Regions from separate parts of the Fodinicola feengrottensis genome, predicted to be linked through region 3. Evidence: riboswitches for the same ligand, from Rfam matches in the RefSeq annotation. Region 3 holds a riboswitch; each other region holds the start of a gene.
The links. Region 3 has a riboswitch for thiamine pyrophosphate ahead of ABD301_RS41530 (ECF transporter S component). Riboswitches for the same ligand answer to the same signal wherever they lie in the genome.

Region 1: linked by a shared signal. The riboswitch ahead of thiO (glycine oxidase ThiO) and the one ahead of ABD301_RS41530 (ECF transporter S component) in region 3 are both predicted to bind thiamine pyrophosphate.
Region 2: linked by a shared signal. The riboswitch ahead of thiC (phosphomethylpyrimidine synthase ThiC) and the one ahead of ABD301_RS41530 (ECF transporter S component) in region 3 are both predicted to bind thiamine pyrophosphate.
Region 4: linked by a shared signal. The riboswitch ahead of thiD (bifunctional hydroxymethylpyrimidine kinase/phosphomethylpyrimidine kinase) and the one ahead of ABD301_RS41530 (ECF transporter S component) in region 3 are both predicted to bind thiamine pyrophosphate.

The regions. Positions count from the first base shown of each region.
Region 1 covers NZ_BAAANY010000012.1:2,133-7,788, forward strand. Annotated here, with positions in the region: gene thiG (thiazole synthase) at 1-327, opposite strand, end outside; gene thiS (sulfur carrier protein ThiS) at 331-531, opposite strand; gene thiO (glycine oxidase ThiO) at 528-1,634, opposite strand; TPP riboswitch at 1,625-1,737, opposite strand; gene thiE (thiamine phosphate synthase) at 1,774-2,430, shown strand; gene ABD301_RS18210 (helicase-associated domain-containing protein) at 2,438-4,780, shown strand; gene ABD301_RS18215 (pyridoxamine 5'-phosphate oxidase family protein) at 4,847-5,287, shown strand; gene argH (argininosuccinate lyase) at 5,302-5,656, opposite strand, start outside.
Region 2 covers NZ_BAAANY010000009.1:501,487-507,142, reverse strand. Annotated here, with positions in the region: gene ABD301_RS14930 (IclR family transcriptional regulator) at 1-220, shown strand, start outside; gene thiC (phosphomethylpyrimidine synthase ThiC) at 224-1,864, opposite strand; TPP riboswitch at 1,857-1,984, opposite strand; gene ABD301_RS14920 (glycosyltransferase) at 2,051-4,132, opposite strand; gene ABD301_RS14915 (DUF998 domain-containing protein) at 4,129-4,872, opposite strand; gene ABD301_RS14910 (fructosamine kinase family protein) at 5,071-5,656, shown strand, end outside.
Region 3 covers NZ_BAAANY010000055.1:35,447-41,102, forward strand. Annotated here, with positions in the region: gene ABD301_RS41505 (metal ABC transporter substrate-binding protein) at 1-3, opposite strand, end outside; gene ABD301_RS41510 (ArsR/SmtB family transcription factor) at 578-913, shown strand; gene ABD301_RS41515 (Fur family transcriptional regulator) at 913-1,329, shown strand; gene ABD301_RS41520 (TIGR03943 family putative permease subunit) at 1,334-2,056, opposite strand; gene ABD301_RS41525 (permease) at 2,053-3,063, opposite strand; TPP riboswitch at 3,168-3,272, shown strand; gene ABD301_RS41530 (ECF transporter S component) at 3,359-3,955, shown strand; gene ABD301_RS41535 (ABC transporter ATP-binding protein) at 3,956-5,371, shown strand; gene ABD301_RS41540 (energy-coupling factor transporter transmembrane component T family protein) at 5,368-5,656, shown strand, end outside.
Region 4 covers NZ_BAAANY010000023.1:5,550-11,205, forward strand. Annotated here, with positions in the region: gene obgE (GTPase ObgE) at 1-336, opposite strand, end outside; gene rpmA (50S ribosomal protein L27) at 427-684, opposite strand; gene rplU (50S ribosomal protein L21) at 697-1,023, opposite strand; gene ABD301_RS28175 (TenA family protein) at 1,205-1,882, opposite strand; gene thiD (bifunctional hydroxymethylpyrimidine kinase/phosphomethylpyrimidine kinase) at 1,882-2,682, opposite strand; TPP riboswitch at 2,675-2,764, opposite strand; gene ABD301_RS28185 (hypothetical protein) at 2,813-3,973, opposite strand; gene ABD301_RS28190 (Rne/Rng family ribonuclease) at 4,192-5,656, opposite strand, start outside.

The sequences.
Region 1 (5,656 bases), on a different contig from region 3:
CGGCAACAGCGTCTGGTCGTCCGCGACGACTTCCAGCTTCACCCACGAAGTGCCCAGCGCCTCGCGTGCGAGCCGAGCGGTCAGCACGGCCTCCGCTGCCGTCCGACAGCCCGCGGTGTTGGGCAGCGGCTCAATGCCCAACCGGGCGAGCAACTCCCACACCCCGGTCTGGCCGACGGCGTCCGCGCGGCGCATCGCCACCGTCGTCAACTCCGTCCCAGAGGCTACGAGCGCGCGCTCCAGCGACTCCAGACTCGATGCGCCGCCCGTACCCATCACCAGCCGCGACGAGAACTCCCGAGCAGCGATCACCAGCGGATCGTCCATCGCTCACCCTCCCTGTGTGGCGGTCAGGATCTCGACGCGGCTGCCATCGAGTACGGGCGTGCTGCCCCATTCCGAGCGCGGCACCACCGCGTCGTCCAACGCCACCGCGATGCCGCCGGTCACGATGCCCAACAGCTCCACCACCGAAGCCACCGTGGCCCCCTCGGCGAGCTCTCGGAATGACCCGTTGACCTGCGCTTTCATTGACTCCCCTTCACAGACGACAGATGCCGGTCCGGCCGTAAGGAATCCGGTGGATCAGCGCCAGCCAGCGTCGCGACCACCAGGTCCGCGGTGACTGGCGCGAGCAGGATTCCGTTGCGGTGATGGCCGGTCGCGACCACCAATCCCGGCTCCAGCCAGCCGACCAGCGGCCGGTTGTCCGGCGACCCGGGTCGCAACCCTGCGATGCATTCGACCAGCTCGTACTCCCCAATCGCCGGCATCACCCGCTCGGCGTCGGCCAACAGATCGCGCACGCCGCCGACGGTCACCGTCGTGTCGAAACCCGCCTCGTACTGAGTGGCCCCCAGCACCAGTCCGCCGTCGTCCCGCGGTACGAGATAGACGTGCCGCCCACCGACCAGCGCTCGCACCGTCCGACGCGGCGGCCCGACCGCGCCGACCCGAGCCCTCAATCGCAGGATTTCGCCTTTGACCGGCCGAATCACCTTGCTGAGCCGGCGACAGATCTGCCCGCTCCAAGCGCCGGCGGCGAGGACCACCACGTCAGCCTCGACCGTTCGACCGCTGGCCAACAAAACCCGGCCGGCGCGTACGTCCGCAGCCGCCTCGGCGACGTGCGGAACGCCAGAAATGGCTCTGCGTAAGGCATCCAGCAGTTGTCGATTGTCGACGGAGTAGTCGTCCGGCATCGCCAGACCGCCACGGACCGGGCCACCGATCGCCGGCTCCCGCACTCGTACGTCCCGCGCCCGCAGCACCTCGACACGGCGGCCCAGACTGTCCAAATAGGACGCGAGCCGATCCAGCTCGGCCCGATCGGAACCGTCGGCGGCGACCACGATCGTGCCGTCTTTTCGCAGCCCAGCCGACACGCCCGCAGCGGCTGCGAGCTCAGCCGCGTACGACGGCCAGAGCCGCACCGACTCGACGCCCAGCGCGAGCAGGCTCTCCTCGCCGGGCCAGGCCTCGGTGATCGGCGCGAGCATCCCGCCGGCGACGTATGAGGCTCCCGACGCGGGCGCCGGATCGACCAACGTCACCGACCAGCCGGCGGCCACCGCGCGCCAGCAAATGGACAGGCCGATGACACCACCGCCCACCACGACCACAGTTCTCGGCATTCCACGCTCCCTGCGCCGGCATGACCCGGATCAGGTTCGACGGTCGAAGCGGGTGATCGCTTCCTCTCAGCCCGGATAACCCCGGACTCCCGTGCGGACCAGCTCTCACTCTAACCCGAGAGATCGCTACGGTGAGGGCATGCCGAACCGCGATCCCCGGCGGCGCCTTGCCGACGCCCGGCTCTATTTGTGTACGGACGCGCGCCGCGAGCGCGGCGATCTCGCCGCGTTCGTGGACGCCGCGCTCGCTGGTGGCGTCGATGTCGTACAGCTCAGAGACAAGAGCCCGCTCGAAGCGCGAGAGGAACTGGCGGCGCTGGAGGTCCTGGCGGCGGCGTGTGAGCGCCACAACGCGCTGCTCGCGGTCAACGACCGGGCCGACGTCGCGCTCGCGGCCAGTGCCGATGTCCTGCATCTCGGACAGGACGACCTGCCGGTTTCCTGGGCCCGCCGCATCGTCGGCGACGATGTGGTGATCGGCCGGTCGACACACGATCCAGCACAGGCGGCAGCCGGTGCGACCGAGCCCGGCGTCGACTATTTCTGCACCGGACCGTGCTGGACCACACCGACCAAGCCGGGGCGGCCAGCGGCCGGGCTCGATCTCGTACGGGAGACGGCCGCCAGCGGCACCGCGAGGCCGTGGTTCGCGATCGGTGGCATCGACGCGGACCGGCTGGACGAGGTGATCGCCGCCGGCGCGCGCCGGGTGGTGGTCGTACGAGCGATTACCGACGCCGACGATCCACGTGCGGCCGCCGAGCGGTTCGCCATCCGACTGCGTAAGGAGGGCTGACAACCACGTGGACACCGCGACCCTGCGGCGGCTCGGAATCGAGGGCCTGACCGATCTGCTCGCACTGCGCCCGGACGTGACCGCCGAGCCGGCGCCGCGATCGCTGCAGGAACTCAGCGCCCGGCTGGACAATCCCCGCTCGGTCGTTCGTGCCCTGCACCAGGTCGACCTGCCCACCCTGCAGGTGTGTGAGGCGTTGGCCGCGCTTGGCGACCAGCCGTCGGTGAAGGACTTGGCGCACCTGATGGGTGTCCGCAGCCGGGACGAGGACCTGCAGCGCTGCTTGGCCGTCCTCCGCTCGTACGCACTGGTCACCGAAGACACCGGTGGCAACCAGCCCCGGCTGGTCGCCGACCACGGCGCGACGGTGGGGACCTTGCGGCTGGTAGCAGCGGCGCGGATGGCGTGGGATCCCCCGCTCGGTCTCGGCCCGCCGCTGGCCGACCTGCTGCCGGACCGGACCGTCGACGCCCTCGGCAAGATGTTGCTCGCCCTCAATATCCCCCGGCCGCGGCTGAAGGCCGAGATAGTCGACGCGCTGCTGGCCGCGCTCGGCGATCCGGAGCGGGTGCGATCGATCGTCGGGCACGGCGACGACGAGATCCAGGCCATCCTGGCCGAAACCGCCGAGACCGGTCAGGCCATCAGCAAGTTCGACTATCCAGCCGTACGAGCGAAAAACAACGTGTCGCCACTGGACTGGGCGGTGGCCCGCGGCCTGCTTTTCGTGAGCATGTGGGACAACACTGAGCTGGTGATGCCCTCGGAGGTCATGCTCGCGTTGCGGGACGGCGGTTTCACCGCGCCTTTCGAGCCGCGCCGGCCAGAGGTCGAGCACTGGCCGGTCGAGCCTGCCCTGGTCGCCCAGGACTCGCTCGCGGCGGCCGGCCGATTCCTGCGGTTGGTCACCGAAATCCTCGACCAGGCCGGTCGCAAGCCGATCCCGTCGCTGAAGAGCGGGAGGCTGAACGTACAAGAACGACGCCGGGTCGCGAAGACTGTCGAAGCCACCGCCGCGGAGGTCAACGCCGTCGTACGACTGGCCCTGAGCGCTGAGTTGCTGGCCGTGACCGACAAGGCGCTGTCGCCCACCGAGGCGTACGACGACTGGCGGCTGCTGGACCCGGCCGACCAGCTGGCGAACCTGCTGTCGACCTGGTGGACCCTGCCCGCGCCGGCGTCCCCTGACAAGGTCACCCACCCTGACCTGGACATTTCGCCTTTGCGCCGGAACATCCTGCGGGTCGCTGCGGCCACTGGGGAGGCGGTCAACGGCGAGAGAGCGGTCACCGCCGGGTTCTGGGCCGCGCCGGCCTGTTGGCCGGACGACCTCACCTCGGACGACGGGTGGGCGACCTGGCAGGAAGCGGTTCTCCTCGGGGTGATCGGCGCGGAGGCGGTCAGCCCGGCCGGTCTCGCGTTGCTGGCCGAGGATCAGGACGGACTACGCAAGGCCTTCGACGGCGTCGGTGAGACCGAGCACACCGTACGACTGCAGACCGACCTAACCGCCGTGGTGAGCGGCACCCCGAGCGCTCAGCTGCGGGCGTTGCTGGATCTGGTGGCCGATCGGGAGACTCGCGGCACCGCGTCGACCTGGCGGTTCTCCCCGGCGAGCGTCCGGCGCGCGCTCGACTCCGGCTATCCGCTGGAGGACCTGCTCGGCGATCTGGAGGCGGCCGCGAGCGGTTCGCTGCCGCAGCCGCTGGGCTACTTGATCCGCGATGTCGGTCGTACCCACGGAGGCATCCGCGCGGTCGAGGTGGCTTGCTGCCTGCGCTCGGAAGATGCCGCGCTGCTGACCGAAATCGTGGCGGACCGGCGGTTACGCGCTCTTGGGTTATGGACGCTCGCGCCGACCGTGGTAGCCAGCCCGCGACCGCTCGCCGAGACGCTGGATGCGCTGCGTACGGCCGGTTTCGCGCCGGTCGCCGAGTCCGCCGACGGCGTACCGATGCTGGAACGTGTCGTGCACCACCGTGCCGATCCAGCCGGGAAGCGCCGGACCGCGACGGTGTCCCGGACGACCGATCCGGCCGAACTGGCTCGGCTGCTGCTGGCCAGCTCGGACCACGACGCGGCGCTGACCCCGCCGTCGAACACCACGAACCTGCTCCGCCCGCAGGCTCGCCGGCTGAGCGACAGCGACCTGCGGATCCTCGCCGACGCGATCGACGAGCAGCGGCCGGTCAGCATCGACTACGTCACCCAGAACGGCGGCCACAGCCGCCGGGTGATCGAGCAGATCGAACTCGACGGCGCGGTCCTGCACGCATATTGCCGGCTCCGCGAAGACGACCGCGCCTTCACCCTCAGCCGGATCCTGTCCGTCGAACCCGTCACCGACTGATTTCCGTCAGACCCGGCCTTTCAGTGGGGGTCATGTTCTGTCGGTGCTCGGTGCGACGATGAACACATGACGGCGTGGCGGGACGTGGAAGCGGCGGAGCCGGAGTTCGCGCGGCGCGTACGAGCGCTGTTCGACGCTCACAAACACAAGACGATCGCGACCCTGCGTGCCGACGGGTCGCCGCGGATCTCCGGCATCGAGACGGTCTTCGAAGCCGGAGAGCTGGGTTTCGGCTCGATGCCGAAGGCGCGCAAGGGCGCGGACCTGCGCCGGGATCCGCGGTTCGCGCTGCACAGCAGCACCGTCGACCCGGTCGAGGGCGCCGAGGCGCAGTGGCCGGGCGAGGCGAAAATCGCCGGGCGGGCGATCGCCGCCGGACCGGACGACGACAGCTTCCACGCCGACATCGCCGAAGTCGTCCACACCCACCTCAACGAAACGGCCACGCTGCTCGTGGTCGAGTGGTGGACACCCGCCGCCGGACTCCGAAGAGTCGACCGCGATTAGGAGACACGCCCTAACTACCGGCCGGCCCAGGCGCGCTGGAGGGCCACGTCCTTACGAGCGTCCGCCAGTTGTTCCCGTACGCGATCAGGCGCGGTGCCGCCTACGGCGTTCCGGGAGGCGATGGAGCCGGAGACGCTGAGGACAGCGCGTACGGCCGGAGTGAGGTGCGCCGAGATGGCCGCCAGGTCGGCGTCGGTCAGGTCGGACAGCCCGATGTCGCGAGTCTCACACGCCTGGACGCAGGCGCCGGCGACCTCGTGCGCCTCCCGGAAAGGCACGCCCTGGCGGACCAGCCACTCCGCGATGTCGGTGGCGAGGGTGAAACCCAGCGGCGCGGTCTCGGCCATCCGCTCGGTGTTGAAGCGGATT
Region 2 (5,656 bases), on a different contig from region 3:
TTTCGACGACACCGTCGACCCGCTGCTCGCCGCGATGGCCTGCCCGATCGTCACCCCCGACGAGGCTTGTCACGGCGCGATCAGCATTGTCGGCGTACGCGCCGAAATGGCCGACCCGGACCTGCGCGACCGCTGCGAGGTCCGGCTCCGCACCGCCTGCGACGCACTCGCCCAGGCGATCAACAACCCGGACGTATCACTCCAGGGGCTGCTCTCCTGACCGCTACGGCTGGATGGTCGGAAGGTAGACGCGGTTGCCCCGGGCGGCGAATTCGACGGATTTCTCGGTCATTCCAGCGGCGATCGCGGCTTCGTCCGTCAGACCGTGTTCGTCGGCATAACGGCGTACGTCCTGGGTGATTTTCATGGCGCAGAATTTTGGCCCGCACATGGAACAGAAATGCGCCGTCTTGGCCGGCTCGGCGGGCAGCGTCTGGTCGTGGAAGGACCGCGCGGTATCCGGGTCCAGCGCCAGGTTGAACTGGTCGATCCAGCGGAATTCGAAGCGGGCCTTGGAAAGCGCGTCGTCCCGCTGCTGCGCGTGCGGGTGTTGCTTGGCGAGGTCAGCTGCATGGGCGGCGATCTTGTACGTGATCACGCCGGTCTTCACGTCATCGCGGTCCGGCAGTCCAAGGTGTTCTTTCGGCGTCACGTAACACAACATCGCGGTGCCGGCCTGGGCGATCATAGCCGCACCAATCGCGGAGGTGATGTGGTCGTACGCCGGCGCGATGTCGGTCGCCAACGGTCCAAGGGTGTAGAACGGCGCCTCGCCGCAGAGTTCCTCCTCCAATCGTACGTTTTCCACGATCTTGTGCATGGGCACGTGTCCAGGGCCTTCGATCATCACCTGCACGTCTTTTGCCCGGGCGATCGCGGTGAGCTCGCCCAAGGTCCGCAACTCGGCGAACTGGGCCGCGTCATTGGCATCCGCGATCGAACCCGGGCGCAGGCCGTCGCCGAGCGAGAAAGTCACGTCGTACGACCGGAAAATGTCACAGAGCTCGTCGAAATGCCTGTAGAGGAAGCTTTCCCGGTGATGGGCGAGGCACCAGGCGGCCATGATCGAACCGCCGCGGGACACGATCCCGGTGACCCGTTTTGCCGTCAGCGGAACATATCTGAGCAGCACGCCAGCGTGCACGGTCATGTAGTCGACGCCCTGCTCGCACTGCTCCAGAACGGTGTCGCGGTAGATCTCCCAGGACAGCTCGGTCGGATCGCCGTCGACTTTTTCCAGCGCCTGGTAGATCGGCACGGTTCCGATCGGCACCGGCGAGTTGCGCAGCAACCATTCCCGGGTTTCGTGAATGCGCTTTCCGGTCGAGAGGTCCATCACCGTGTCGGCACCCCAGCGGATCGCCCACACCAGCTTGTCGACCTCCTCGGCGATCGAGGAAGTCACCGCCGAGTTGCCGATGTTCGCGTTGATTTTGACCAGGAACTTCTTGCCGATGATCGCCGGCTCGGACTCCGGATGCCGGCGGTTGACCGGAATGACCGCCCGCCCGGCCGCGACTTCTTCACGTACCAGCTCGGGTTCGACGCCTTCGCGCAGCGCGCAGAAACGCATTTCCTCGGTGAGAACACCGGCTCTGGCGTAAGCCAACTGAGTGAGCGCACCACCCACCGGCCGGCGGTTCGCGATCCAGTCGGCCCGCTTTTCCCGCAGTCCACTGTGGACATCGATGGTCGCCGAATCATCTGTGTACGGCCCGGAAGTGTCGTAGACATCCAGATGATCGCCGTCGGTGAGCTCGATTCTGCGGACCGGAACCTGGAGATCTCCCAAGTAGACCTTATGCGAGCCGATGATCGGCCCGGTGGTCACGGCAGGGCTGACCCGTGCGTCGAGAGAGGTCATCGCCACATCCTTCCTACGCCGGCATTACCCGGTCAGGTTCGGGCGGTCGGCGGCACCGGGGTCTGTCGACTCCAGCCGCCCTCTCAGCCCGCTTCGGCGCGAGCTCCCGCGATGCTCTTCAGTTTTGTTGTCGGGGCCGAGGTTAACCGGGCGACCCGGCAATAATCAAGGGCCGCCCGGAAACCGTTATGCCGCTCGTACGAGCCGACGGGTTTCCCGCTCGACGCGGGACCGCGTTGGCTGAACCGACTCGTAGACCTGCTCGTACCGAGCCACTGTCTCGTCGATGCCATGTTGCGCGACCAACCGGCGGCCGGCGGCTCCCATCCGGGTCGCGGTGGCCGGATCGTCAATCAACTCGCGCACCCTCGCGGCCAGTTCGTCGACGTCTCCCGGCTCGAAAAGCCAACCTGTTTTCCCGGGACGTACCAGATGCGGCAACGCCATCGCGTTCGCCGCCACGACTGGTTTACCGGCGGCCATTGCTTCCATCGTGACCAGACTCTGCAACTCGGCGGTGCTGGGCATGCAGAAAACATCGCATCGAGCGTACGCGGCGGTCAGCTCGTCATCGCTGACAAAGCCGTGGAAAGTCACTCGGCTGGCGAGGCCGAGCCGGTCACTTAGCGCTTCCCATTCTGAGCGGCAGCCGCCGTCTCCCACTACCTCCAGTCGTACGTCCGGACGCTCCATCCGGGCCAATGCCCGCAAGAGATCGGGCACCCGCTTCTCTTCGTCCAGCCGGCCAACGAAAAGGATGGTTGGCTCGACGGAGGTGCCGCCGGACGGCTTGAAATGGTCGAGATCGATCCCGCACGAAATCGGGACGACCGGCTGACCCAGGTGGTGGTCGGTCAGCAGCTGAGCCGCCCGCGGAGTCGGCGTGGTCACCGCGTTTGCCTTGCGTAGGAAGCGATTCAGGTCGCTCCAAGCCAGCTTGCTGAGCGATGACCTGGTCCATTTCGGCATCCGGGTGTAGCCGAAAGCGTTGTCCGGCACGAAATGGTTGGTCGCCACCAGCGGCACCTGCCGACGCCGGGCCACTTTCGCCAACACCCGCCCCATCACGAAATGCGCCTGAACGTGAATGACATCCGGCCGCAGCTCGTCGATCAGCGCATCCACTGGGCCGGCGATTTGCCACGGCAGGCAAGTGCTCAGAGTCGGGTGGATAGGCGTGAGATAAGCCGGAAAACGGTGTACGGTGACGCCCGGTAAGGCCGGCAGCGGCACGTCCGGCTGAATTGTCTGCGGGCAGATTACGTGCACGTCGTGACCACGAGCGGCCAGCCCCATCGCCAGCCGGGCACCGAAATTCGCCGCGCCATTGATGTCCGGCGGGAAGGTGTCGGCGCCGATGAGAATGCGGCGCGGCGGGACGGCGGTCACAAGTGTCTCCTGTTCGTAGTGAGCGGACACCGGTTCGATGGCGACCCGGTTCCGGGCGAGCAGAACAATGCCGGCCACCGCGGTCGCCGCGGCCAGGATTTCCAGCGCCAGCACACCGGAAGTCGGTGCTGGCGTCTCGCCCAGCAGAGCCGCGCCAAGGCCGATCGACACCAGTGGGTCGAAAACCGTGACGGCCGCGATCACCACATCGGACGCACCACTGGAATATGCCTGCTGGACCAGATACGCACCGACCGTGACGGCCACCCCGATCCCGACAGCGGTCCCCAGCAACACCGGAATCCGTTGCGCGGCGAAGAATTCCTGAGCGCCGGCCCGTACAAGTGTCGAGACCAGGCCAAAAGCCATGCCGCCGCCGACCGCGCTGGACAGGCACCGGATCCGGCCGTTGGTCCGCCAGGCGATCGTGGCGGCCACCGCGACCAGCAAACCGATCAGGCCGATGGCGATGCTCTCCGCGTACCGTACGGTCGTACCGCCGACCGGCTGTTGCGCCGACACCACAACGAAAATCCCGATGCCACCGGCAACCGCGAGAGCGCCGGCGATCGCTGACCGGCTGGGCCGCCGACCGGTCGCCCTGGCGTTGAGGACGGTGGTCAGCGCGGGCGCCAGCGCGCCGATCGGCTGGACCACCGCGAGCGGGGCCAGCGCCAACGCGACCAGGTGCAGGCCGGTGCCGGCGCCGAGCATCGCGCTGCCGGACAGCCATTGCCGGTTGCGCAGCATCGCCGCGATGGTGCCCAGGCCCACCCGTTCGGACGGGCCGCTCGCTCGTACGCCTCGATGCTGCAGTCTCGCCGCCAGCGCGAGGAAAACCGCGGCCACCGCGGCGAACGAGATCGCCAATGCGATCATTTAAGGCCACCGTCCACTGTGGACACAGCGGCTCGGCCGGTGGCCAGGATGCCGATCGCGATGGTGGCCAGCAGACCGAAGTCGACCACCAACAAAACCCGCTCGACCAGACCGCTGATCATCAGGTTGCCGAACTTCTGCGGATACAGGTCCGGCAGATGAGTGAGGAGAAGGGCCAGCACACTCATCGAGCCAGCCGCGCACATAACTCGTAAGCGCTGCGCGAGGGGCCGGAGCTTTTCCTTGCTGGCCAACGCAGAAGCCACTCCCAGCCCGGCCAGCGGCAGGCTGATGAAGGCAATAAGGGAGAGATAGCGGTGAACCGCGCCGGTCACCGTCAGATCGGCCAGCAGCCGGTCCGTGGGGAAAGTGGGAAGCAGGACCAAGCCCGCACACCACAGTCCCATCAGCGCGTACGTCAGCTTGGACACCCGCAAACGGGAATATCGCAGCCCGACCATCAGCCCGACCGACCCGAATGCGGTCATGACCGCGCTGAAGTTGAACAACCCGCCGGCGCCATGTAGGTAGACGTAATCGCTGACGGTGTCTCGGATCGGGCTGAGCGCCGCCGGCGCCACCATGTGCAGGTAGCCCACCGACAGGACCGCCAGCAGGAGTGCGGCCACGCCAGCAAGCACCGGGAACGCCGGGCTGACTGGCGCTCGTACGGCGGACTCACTCTGCTGCGCAGCCTTGCTGAGCGCGTACGAGTCGTTGAAGTCGCTGGTGACGGCCATACCGAGAATCCTGGCCGGTCGGACCCCACGCTGTCGTGATCCGTTAGTCGCGACCTGACCCTATACATTGAGCGTAAGGGCCTATGTCTTAAGTACTACGGCCAAATCCCTAGGGGAGCCTCAGGGTGGGGTTTTGGGCCCGGCCCTAATGTACGACCTTGAGCGCGGCGATGCCGCTGCCGCTGCGATAGTAATGCGATGGAGGGCGGCATAGATCTCGCGTATGTACGGGCACACGGCGGCACCTTGAGCCGGCTGATCGAGCACCAGCGGATCCGGATGACTCCGGTGCCTGGCGGTGATATCTGCGTGGCCCAACGACTGACTCTCGATGACGGAGCGGATCTTTTCGCCAAGACGCTGGAAAACGCGCCACCAGGCCTGTTCGCGGCCGAGGCCGCCGGACTGCGCTGGCTGGCTGAGCCGCGGGCCGTACCGGTGCCGGAGGTGATCGCGGTGGCGGACGATTTGCTGGTACTTGAATGGATTCCGCCCGGCCGTCCCACGGCCGAGTCCGCGGCCACGTTCGGGCGGCAGCTGGCCCAGTTGCATGCGGCCGGCGCGGACTCTTTCGGCGCACCGTGGCCCGGTTATGTCGGGTCGCTGCCGGTGAGCAACGAACCAGCCGACGACTGGCCGACGTTCTATGCGCAGCGGCGGATCCAACCGGCGCTGCGGCTCGCCGTCGACCGGCACCGGATCGGCCCGGCGGACGTGGCGTCAGTGGAGAAACTGCTCGACCGACTGGCCGAGGTGGCCGGACCGGCCGAGCCACCCGCCCGTA
Region 3 (5,656 bases):
CACCCGGATCCTCCATGGCCTAACGACATTGATTTTCAACTCTATTGAAAACCATAACCGATGTCGTTTCCAATGGCGGGGTGTTCAACGCAACATTCGGCCATCCCTCCCACCGACGAATCGGCGGCCAGGTCTGGGTCCCGCAGAGGCGGCGGACCCAGACCTGGCCGCCGATCAGGCTGGCCACTCGGAGGGGTTTTGGCTGGTCAGCCCAGGGAGACCCCGGTGATCGACAGGGCCGGCAACTGAGAGCACAGTCCGTACTGCATCTGGCGCTTCTCCTTCGTCCCGCGGCGGACTCGCGTCCATCTGGTCACTGCGGTATTTACCTTGCCCAATCGGATGAAATCCGACAAGAGGGCAACCGACCCCAGTGTCGCATTGGTGGACAGTGTCCGGATAACTTTGTGAACAAAGGCCGTCACCGCGCGTCGAGAAAACGACAAAGCATTCCAAAAACCCCAGGCATTCTTATGTACTCTGTGATAATTCGAGTACAGCCAGCATTTGCTGTGATGTCCGCCACTCCACCATTCATGCGTAACATTGCATATGAACATGCGTTACGGTGGGGCGCATGTCGGTCCAGGCTCAGAGCACCCCCACCAAGAGCAGCGGCGAAACCGGGACGTACCACCACTTCGCGGCGGCCGGCGAGCTGCTCCGGTCACTCGCCGCGCCGATCCGGATCGCGATCGTCACCGAGCTGTCCGCCGGTCCGCTGTGCGTTCACGAGCTGGTCGCCGCGCTCGGCGCACCGCAGCCGCTGGTGTCGCAACACCTGCGGGTGCTGCGGGTCGCCAAGCTGGTGACCACCGAGCGGCGCGGCCGGGAAATCGCGTACGCACTGACAGACCAGCACGTCGCCCAGATCGTGGCGGACGCGGTCTCACACGCTGGAGAGGTTCGCTGATGACGGGCAACACGGCCCACGCCGTACCGGGTCGGGCCACCCGGCAGCGCCGGGCGGTGGCCGTCCTGCTGTCCGAGACCGACGAGTTCCGCAGCGCGCAGGACCTGCACCGGCTGCTGTCCGAACGCGGCGAGGCGGTCGGCCTGACCACCGTTTATCGCACCCTGCAATCAATGGCCGACGCCGGCGACATCGACGTGATGCGGCCGCCCGGCGGCGAGCACCTCTACCGGCACTGCGGGCAGAACCAGCACCACCACCATCACCTGGTCTGCCGGCGCTGTGGCAAGGCCGTCGAGGTGGACGGCCCGCCGGCCGAGCGTTGGGTGGACAAGGTCGCTGAGGACAACGGCTTCACCGACCTCAGCCACACCTTCGACATCTTCGGCCTCTGCGCCGACTGCTCCTGCAAGTAGAACGCTATTCGTAGACCTCTTCGGGCGCCGCGATCCGCTTAGCGGAAGCGACCGACACGAACGGGATCGGCTGCCGGTTGAGCGGGTCGACGTCAGTGCCCGGGACGTACGTGCCGACGACGTTCAGCCAGGTGTTCGCGGACAGCCCGTCGGGCACGTTCCCGCGCATCTCGATCTTGATCGGCAGCGCGTCGGCCGCGCAGCACGTGATGACCATCCGGGTCAGGTAGAAACCGCCGCCGGGGCGCGGACTCGCGAAGCCGGTGAGCAGCAGATGGCGGCTGTTCAGCGACAGCCCCTGGTCCCAGATCGCCCGGGACGCATAGTCCAGCAGCGTCACCGGCACCGGATTGCCGGCCGGCAACGGCGGATACTGGGACTTCGCGGCCACCGCGGTGCCGGTCCGGCCGGCCGCGTACGAGCCGAGGGCGGGCGGCCCGATCAGGAAGATCGCGAGCACCGGCAACACCAGCAGCCACGCGACGACCCCTCCCCCGTGCTTGTGGCCGTGCGCGTCACCCTCATCGTGGTCGTGGTCGTGCGTACGCGGCTGGAACAACTCACGGAAGAGCGTGACCAGCGCGATCACCACCAGGATCGCGCCGGCCGCGATCAGCAGCGGGCGTACGCCTGCCTTCACATATCGCAGGTAGACATCGCTGAGGCTGATCCGCAGCAAGGCCCCGCCAAACAGCAGCAGCAGGACACTGCGGGCTTCGGAGATCACAGCAGCACCAACCCCACACCCGTACCGATGATGATGGCCACCACGAAGGTCGCCGGCGCGAACCGCACCGCGAAGGCGCGGGAGAAGGCGCCGGCCTGCATCGCGAAGAGTTTCAGGTCGATCATCGGCCCGACCACCAGGAACACCAGCCGCGCGGTGAGCGAGAACTGAGTCAGCGACGCGGCCACAAAGGCGTCCGCCTCCGAGCAGATGGACAGCACCACCGCGAGCACCGCGAGGCCGACCACGGCCAACACCGGGTTGTGCGCGATGGTCGCGAGCACCGAGGCCGGTACGAGCACATTGAGTGTCGCCGCGGTCAGCCCGCCCACCACCAGGAAGCCGCCAGCGGGCAGGAAGTCGGCGCGGGCGGTCTCCAGAAACGCCTGCCAACGCGGCATCCCGGTCAGCGCAGCCCGGCGCGGCAGCCGGATCCACTCCGGCCTGCCGATCCGCAGCCACAGCCAGCCCATCGCCACCGAGGTCAGCACCGACGCGGTGAACCGGGCCACCACCATCATCGGCTGGCCCGGGAAGGCGACCGCGGTGGCGACCAGCACGATCGGGTTGATCGCCGGGGCGGACAGCAAGAAAGCGAGCGCCGCGGCCGGTGCCACCCCCCGGCGCATCAGGCCGCCGGCAATCGGCACCGAGCCGCACTCGCAGCCCGGCAGCACCATCCCGGCCACGCCCGCCACCGGCACCGCGAGCACGGCCCGGGACGGCAGTACGCGAGCGAAGAAGTCCGGTGGAACCAGCACCGCCAGGCCAGCGCTGATCAGCACACCCAGCACCAGGAACGGCGTCGCCTGGACCACGATCGAGACAAAGACCGTCGCCCAGGTCTGCATGATCGGGGCGGTGAACGCGCCAACCACCAGACCACGGAAGGCGACGATGCCCACACAAACGAGGATCAGCGCGTACAAAGACCAGGGCCGTGGCGACTTTTCCGGAGAGGGCTCGTCGGTAGTCGGCTCGAGCGTACGAACCTCAGGGGACGGCACCTCGCCAGCGTAGCCGGCCGGTTTTCTCGCCCTGGCGGTTGTCCACAGGCTTTACCGGCCCTTTTCCCTCGATGAACCAATGCTGGCGTGTTACGGTCGCCGGGTCAGTACGACAGGGGAGCGCCGGACGCGCTGAGAGTGCGGGACAACCGCAGACCCTCAGACCTGATCTGGGTAATGCCAGCGCAGGAAGTCGATTCATCCGCTTCCGCTGCGATGCCGCATGCGCGGTTCCGTAGTGGATGCCGGATGAGCGTCGAAGCACTCCTCCTTCGAGCCAGAAGGAGGCCCACCCATGGCCAGCACCACCCTCCCACCCAGCCGCCGATGGCGAACCGTCGACATCGTGGTGACCGCGATCGTCGGCGTCGTCTTCGGTGCCGTTTTCTTCGGCTGGGGACCCGTCTACAGCCTGCTGTCCGTGCCGCTCAAGGGCGTCGCACCCCTTACCGGGCTGCTGTCCGGGGTGTGGTTCATCCCGGCCGTGCTGGCCCCGCTGCTGGTCCGCCGGCCGGGCGCCGCGCTGTTCGCGGAGCTGCTGGGCGCGGTCGTCGAGATGGTGATGGGCGGCCAGTACGGCTTCGCCACCCTGCTGTCCGGACTCGCGCAGGGCCTCGGCGCCGAGCTCGTCTTCTTCGCCTTCCGCTATCGCTCGTACTCGCTGCCGACCGCGCTGCTGGCCGGCGCCGCGAGTGGCCTGGGCTGCGCGATCGTCGACGTGATCGTGTCGTACGCGGGCTTCGACCTCGGCTGGAAGGCGACCTACACGGTGGCCTGCATGGTCGGCGGGTTGGTGTTGGCCGGGCTGGTCTCGTGGCTGATCGCCCGTGGGCTGAGCGCGACCGGCGTGCTGTCGGCGCTCGCCGGCGGCCGCAAACAGACCCGGGTTTAGGTGCCTGGCAAGGACATTCGGCTGGCTGGCTGGGGATGGCGGCATCCGGGCCGCAAGGCGTGGGCGGTCCGGGGTGTCGACCTCAGCATCCAGCCGGGCGAACGAGTGCTGCTGCTGGGCGCTTCCGGTGCCGGCAAGAGCACGTTGTTGCGTGGGCTGGCCGGATTGCTGGATCCAGAGGTCGGAGACGAGGACGGTGTCCTTCAGATCGCTGGAGAACACCCGCGAGCGGCGGCCGAGCCGGTCGGCTATCTTCAGCAGGATCCAGAAAGTCAGCTGGTGATGGCCCGCTGCGGCGACGATGTGGCCTTTGGGCTGGAAAACCTCGCCGTACCAGCGCGGGAGATCTGGCCGCGAGTGGACGCCGCGCTGTCGACGGTCGGCTTCGGCTATCCGCGCGACTGGCCGACCGCCGCTCTTTCCGGCGGTGAGCAGCAGCGGCTCGCACTGGCCGGGGTTTTGGCTCAGCGGCCGGGTTTGCTGCTGTTGGACGAGCCGACCGCGAACGTCGACCCGGAAGGCGCCACCTCGGTACGCAAGGCCATCGACGCGGTGTTGGACGACACCGGCGCCACGCTCGTCCTGATCGAGCACCGCGTCGCCGAGTCGCTCGCGCTGGTCGACCGGGTGGTGGTGCTGTCCCCTTCGGGCGTACTGGCTGACGGTCGTCCGGACGACGTGCTGTCGACTCAGGGCGACGCGCTGACGGCTGCTGGTGTGTGGGTGCCCGGTGCGCCCGTACGAGCGCGCCGCTCCCCCACCAGCGATCGCGTTTCGTTGCTGTCGGCCGCTTCCGTACGAGTCGATCCGTCCATTGTGGACGACGTCTCGGTCAGCCTGCGGACCGCCGAGGTCACCGCGATCACCGGCCCGAACGGCGCCGGCAAGACGACCCTCGCGCGAGTGCTGGGCGGGCTCGTACGCCCGTCCGGCGGCCATGTCGAGGGCACCCCTGAATTGTCCGGCACCGACCGCAGACCGCCGTGGAAATGGCGGGCAAGTGACCTCGCCGGCCGGATCGGCGCGGTTTTCCAGGACCCCGAACACCAGTTCCTCACCGGCCGAGTCTGCGACGAGTTGTTGTTGCGTACGAAGGATGTTCGTCGAGCCGATGAGCTGTTGGCCAGGCTGCGGTTGGAAAAATTGGCCGCTGCGAACCCGTTCACCCTGTCCGGCGGAGAACAGCGCCGGCTCTCGGTCGCGACGGCTTTGGTGGCCGCGCCGGCTTTGCTGATTCTGGACGAGCCAACCTTCGGCCAGGACCGGAACACCTGGACCGAGTTGGTCGAAATGCTGGACGCCCTGCGCGCCGAGGGCGTCGGCATCGCGGTCGTCACCCACGACACCGCCTTCACCGAGGCGCTGGCCGACCGGGTGCTCTGGATGTCCGCCGGTCACCTGGAGCCCGCCGAATGACGACTTTCGCCCGTACCGCACCGGCTTTTCTGCACCGCCGCAACCCGGTCGCCAAACTGGCCGCCGGCCTGGTCGTCGCGGCCGCCGCGCTGGCCGCCCGCGACCCGGTCACCCCGGCTCTGCTGCTCGTCGGCTGCCTGGTCGCGCTGCCGCTGACTGGCCTCGGACCGGCCGCACTGGCCCGCCGCACCGCGGGCGTCCTGCTCGGGGCGCTCTCGGTTGGCCTCGCGAACGCGCTTTTCGGCAGCCCAGGCGGATGGGCAGTCGGCGGCGCGCTCGCGATGC
Region 4 (5,656 bases), on a different contig from region 3:
CAGGTCGGCCAGCTCCGTACCATCGGCGTCCTGCACGACAGTGCCGTCCGGCACCTTGAGCAGCAGGTCGCCGCCGTTGGCGCCGTCTCGGTTGCTGCCCATGCCGGGCTTGCCGTTGCCGGCGGTCGCGTGTGGGCGGAAGTGGAAGTCGAGCAGCGTGTGTACGCCGTCGTCGACGACCAACACGACATCGCCGCCGCGCCCGCCATCGCCGCCGTCCGGGCCGCCGAGCGGCTTGAACTTCTCCCGGTGCACCGAAGCACAGCCATGCCCGCCCGCTCCGGCCGCGACGTGCAGCACGACGCGGTCGACAAAATGACCGCCGGATGCTGCCACGTCGAACTCCTTACTTTCTTTGAACACCAACGAGGCGGGCCGGATCAGCTCCGGCCCGCCTCGCAGAAGTGTGTCTGTGTGCCAGCGCGCCTATTCGGCCGGCGGCACGATGTTCACGGTCTTGCGACCGCGCTTCTGACCGAACAACACGTGACCGCCGGCAAGCGCGAACAGAGTGTCGTCCTTACCGCGACCGACCAGGTCCCCCGGGTGGAAATGGGTGCCCCGCTGGCGGACGATGATCTCGCCGGCATTGACCAGCTGGCCACCGAACCGCTTCACCCCAAGTCGCTGCGCGTTCGAGTCGCGACCGTTGCGCGAGGACGATGCGCCTTTCTTGTGCGCCATATCTGCTAACTCCTACTTTCCGGTCGCGATCCCGGTCACCTTCACCTGGGTGAGGTGCTGGCGGTGACCCTGGCGCTTGTGGTAGCCGGTCTTGTTCTTGAACTTGTGGATCTTGATCTTCGGGCCACGGCCGTGGCCGACGACCTCGGCGCTGACCGTGTAGCCGGCAAGCGCGTCCGAGTCGTGGGTGACGGTGAGCGAGTCACCCTCGCCGTCCACCACCAGCAGGGCCGGCAGAGTGACGGCCTCACCGGGCGCGGCCACGAGCTTCTCGACCTCGATCACATCCCCCTCGGCGACCTTGTACTGCTTGCCGCCGGTCTTGACGATGGCGTACATCTCGACGTCGTGCTCCTCACCGCTGCTCGCTCCGCAAGCAGTGGCTATCCACGCTCGCGGTCCCTGATGGCGTGCGCTCCGGACCAAAGTTGGCCGGCACACATGACTGCGTTACATCTTACGGCGTGCTCTCGGCGCACCAGCCATCGAGGGTACGTCTGTGCCGCGAGTGCGGTCAAACTCACTCCTGGATGGCGAATCCGGCCGTCGGCCAGACTTCCTGGCGGTAAGCGGAGTCCCAGAACATCCACTCGTACTCAGCCGAGCGGACGAACGCTTCCACCATAGCCGCCCGCTCGTACGCACTGGCCGACGCGGCCGCCCGGTCGGCGATGTCCTTGGCCCGCGCCACCGACTGGCTGAAACCGTCATCCGCGTACGTCTGGATCCACTCGCCATACGGGTTCGGCGCGCCGCTCTGCTCGGCGTGGATGGCCCGCCCGACGTACTCATAGATCCAGAAGCACGGCAACACCGTCGCCATCATCAGCCCGAAGCCACCGCGTTGCGCGGCCGCCAGCAGATGGTTGTTGTACGCCGTCGCGCTCGGCGAGGTCGGGACGTTGTCGACCCCCTCGTAGCGCGCGAGATACCGCTCGTGCAGGCCGCGCTCGACGGTGATGACGTTCGCCGAACTGCCGGCGAGGAAGGCCGCGTCGTCCGGGTCAGGAGCGATCGCCGCCGCATGGGCCAGCGCGCGGGAGAAGTCGGCGAGATAGCGGGCGTCCTGAATGAGATAGAAGCGAAAGATATCGGCGGAAAGGGTGCCCGCGGACAACTCGCGGTTGAACGGATGATCCAGCGTCGCCTTCAGCAGCGGCTGGATCTTTTCCCACACCTGAGGGCAGAAATCGGTCACTACTGGTCCTTCCACATCGCGTGGAAATGGTGCGGCGGCCCGTGCCCGGTGCCGATGTCCAGCCGGTCGGCCGCCGCCAGCGCCCCGGTCAGATAGTTTTTCGCGTCCCTGACAGTGCAAACCCAGTCAGGACGCGTTGGCCGCAGGGTGGCCAACGCGGCCGAAAGAGTGCACCCGGTGCCATGCGTGTTCCGAGTTCTCACCCGTGGCGCGAAAAACTCGATCGGCTCGTCGTCCAGCAGGATGTCAATGCTCTCGTCCCCCGCCAAATGTCCACCCTTGAGCAGCACGGCCGGACCGTACGCCCGCAGCCGCCCAGCCTGGAAATGCATCTCCAGCAAGTCGACGGCCTCCTTCTCGGCCAACAGATCCGCTGCCTCCGGCAGGTTCGGCGTGATCAGGTCCGCCAGCGGGAACAACTCCTCGCGCAGCGCCGTCACCGCGTCGGCCGGCAACAGCCGGTGCCCGCTCTTGGCCACCATAACCGGGTCAACGACCACGTATTTCGGCCGGTGTTTGGCAATCGCGGCGGCGACCGTACGGATTACGTCGGCGTCACCCAGCATGCCGGTTTTCACGGCATCTACCCGTACGTCATCAAAAACGGCATCCAGCTGCTCGCCGATGAAAGCCGCCGGAATGGGGTGAATTCCCCTGACGCCCTGGGTGTTCTGCGCGACCACGGCGGTCACCACGCCCATGCCGTAACCGCCCAGCGCGGAAAACGTCTTCAGATCGGCTTGGATGCCGGCGCCACCACTGGGATCGGTGCCGGCGATCGTCAACACATGCGGAATCACTCGCGACGGTCCCTTCGCTAGTCTTAACTAGATCAGGTTCGACGGGTGTGATCTCAGCCTCGCGGCACCCCGCCGTCACTCCGTCCCCACGCTATCTCACGCAGTGGATCGGTGGCGAGTGGTGCGCACGTCAGCCGACCGTCACGGTCACGTCCGGGTCGGTGACGATCGCGGACGCGTTGACCGTTGCCGCTCGTACGACCCTCAGTTGGTCCGAGGTCGAGGCCTGCAGGTTGCGAAGGCGGACTCCGGTGCCACCGCCGACGTAGACGTGCGGGGTGCCGGCTGCTGTCGCACCCGTCTGGTTACCGTCGCCGTCGCTGAACATCGCGCCGTCGATCACGATATTCGAGCCGCCGGTGATGGTGACGATTCCCTTGTCGTACGCCGGAGTGCTGTGGCCGGTCGAGCCAGCCGCCGACATGCCGTTGAAGAACCACGGGTCGCGGATCCGTACGAAGGTGCCGCCGGTGATCAGCAGCTGCGATCCGAGCGTTGGATTTCCTTGCTGCGCCTCGAAACGTGCCGCTTGTACGACAATTCCGCGACCGCCGTCAATGCGCATCGGCGTAGTGTTCGCCTTGCCGGTGATGAACATCGGTCCGAAGGTCGTCTTACCGAGCCAGGGCGCCCACACGTGATAGCGGTTGCCGGTGCCGGTGTTCGGGGAATCGATCAGCAACCCGTTGGTGAAGTAGTTGCTGTCCGATCCCCACAGCTTGAACTCGGTGTCGTAGCAGTTGTTCACGTCCCAGAAACCGTCGAAAGTGACGGCATCGTGAGCACCCCAGATGACATGTCTGAAGAGATTGAATCCCACATCACGAATGGTGGACGCCCACAGCACCGGCCCATTGTTGTCGTGGTCGACGAAAAAAGTCGTGTTCGAGTCACCTTCAAAACAGAGCCCGCCGATATAAATGCCCCTGACCTTGGGCGCCGGCACATCCAGCCAGCCGGTGCCGGGTGTACTGATCTTCACCTTGTTCGTGAAGCTGAACTCGGTGCCCACCCCGGCCGGCCCACTGATGCTGAAACCGTCGAAAAGCAGCCTGGTTTTGCCGAAAGTAGTCTGCCGGGTGCCGAGCTGAATGGTCGGCTTGTACGTCTGCGTGGCCACATAACTCAACGCCGAGTCCAGTTTCGCGTCGTCGGTGGCACCCGGAAAGCTGTCCAGCGCGACCGAATACAAGCTCGGGTCAGCGGCCGCCGCCGGCGCTGGCACGGCGGTGGCTCCCAGCACCGCGCCACCGGCCGCCGCGGCGGCCGTGATCAACCGCCTCCTGGTCACCGGGTTTTCCGTTGACGTAAAGGAATCCTGAGACATCGGCGGGCTCCAGGGCTGGTTGTTTCACGCTACAGCGGGCAGCCAACCACGATCTGGCCGCTGAGCCAAGGCGATCTGGGCGCGAAAACCAAACGGTCTTGCGGGACTGTCACCATCCGGCCGTACGAACACAGCAAAACGCCCCTTTCCCGAAGTGCGAGAAAGGGGCGTTCTTCGAACTGTCAGCTGCCGACCGGCACCGGTGGCGGACCGGCGGGTCGAGAGGCGGCCCGACGAGCCCGCCGAGGACGGGTCCCCTGCGGCGCCGCCGCGACCGGCTCAGCGGCCTCCACAACAACAGCTTCGACGGCCGGAACCTCCGGAGCTGGCTGGGCGGACACCGGCTCAGCGTCCCGCACGGCTTCGGCAACCGCACCAGCCTCAGCTGTGGTGGCCAAAACAGTGTCGTCGTCCTCGGTGGACAGCTCGTCCGCCGTCACCACGCCGTTCGACGACTCGTCGTGAGCCGCCGGCGAACCGGACCGGCCGCGGTTGCGCTTGCGCCGCCCACCGCCGGTCGACTCCTCCGGCTGCTGCCGTTGCTGTTGCTGCTGCTGACCGCCACCTTGGTGGTGCTCGATCGGCTCAGTGTGGATGATCAACCCGCGACCGTGGCAGTGCTCGCAGGTCTCGCTGAAGGCCTCCAACAGACCCTGGCCGACCCGCTTGCGGGTCATCTGGACCAGACCCAGCGACGTGACCTCAGCGACCTGGTGTTTCGTACGATCCCGGCCCAGGCACTCGGTCAGCCGGCGAAGGACCAGCTCACGGTTGCTTTCCAGGACCATGTCGATGAAGTCGACGACGATCATGCCGCCGATGTCCCGCAGCCGCAGCTGCCGGACGATCTCCTCGGCCGCCTCCAGGTTGTTCCTGGTGACGGTCTCCTCAAGGTTGCCGCCCTGGCCGGTAAACCGGCCGGTGTTCACGTCGACGACCGTCATCGCCTCAGTGCGGTCGATGACCAGCGAACCGCCGGACGGCAACCAGACCTTGCGGTCCAGCGCCTTGGCCAGCTGCTCGTCCACCCGATATTCGGTGAACACGTCTTTTTCGCCGGTGTGGTGGGAAAGTCGCTCGACCAGATCCGGCGAGACGTGCCCGACGTACTCACGCACGGTCTCCCAAGCGTCATCGTTGCCGCCGTCACCGGAGACCACCAGCGACGCGAAGTCCTCGTTGAAGATGTCGCGAATGACGCGGATCACCAGGTCAGGCTCGCCGTAAAGCAGCGTCGGCGCGTTGGAGCCGGCGGCCTGCTGGGCCTTGACGATCGCCTGCCACTGGGCTTCCAGCCGGGCCACGTCGCCGCGCAGCTCCTCCTCGCTGGCACCCTCGGCGGCCGTACGCACGATGACGCCGGCGTTTTCCGGGACAACCTTCTTCAGGACCGTCTTCAGCCGCTTGCGCTCGTTGTCCGGCAGCTTACGACTGATCCCGGTCATCTCATTTTCCGGCACGTACACCAGGAAACGACCGGGCAGGCTCACCTGCGAGGTCAGCCGGGCGCCCTTGTGACCGACCGGGTCCTTGGTGACCTGGACGAGCACCGCGTCGCCGGACTTGAGGGCCTGCTCGATCTTGCGCGGCTTGCCGTCCATGCCGGCCAGGTCCCAGTTGACCTCGCCGGCGTAGAGCACCGCGTTG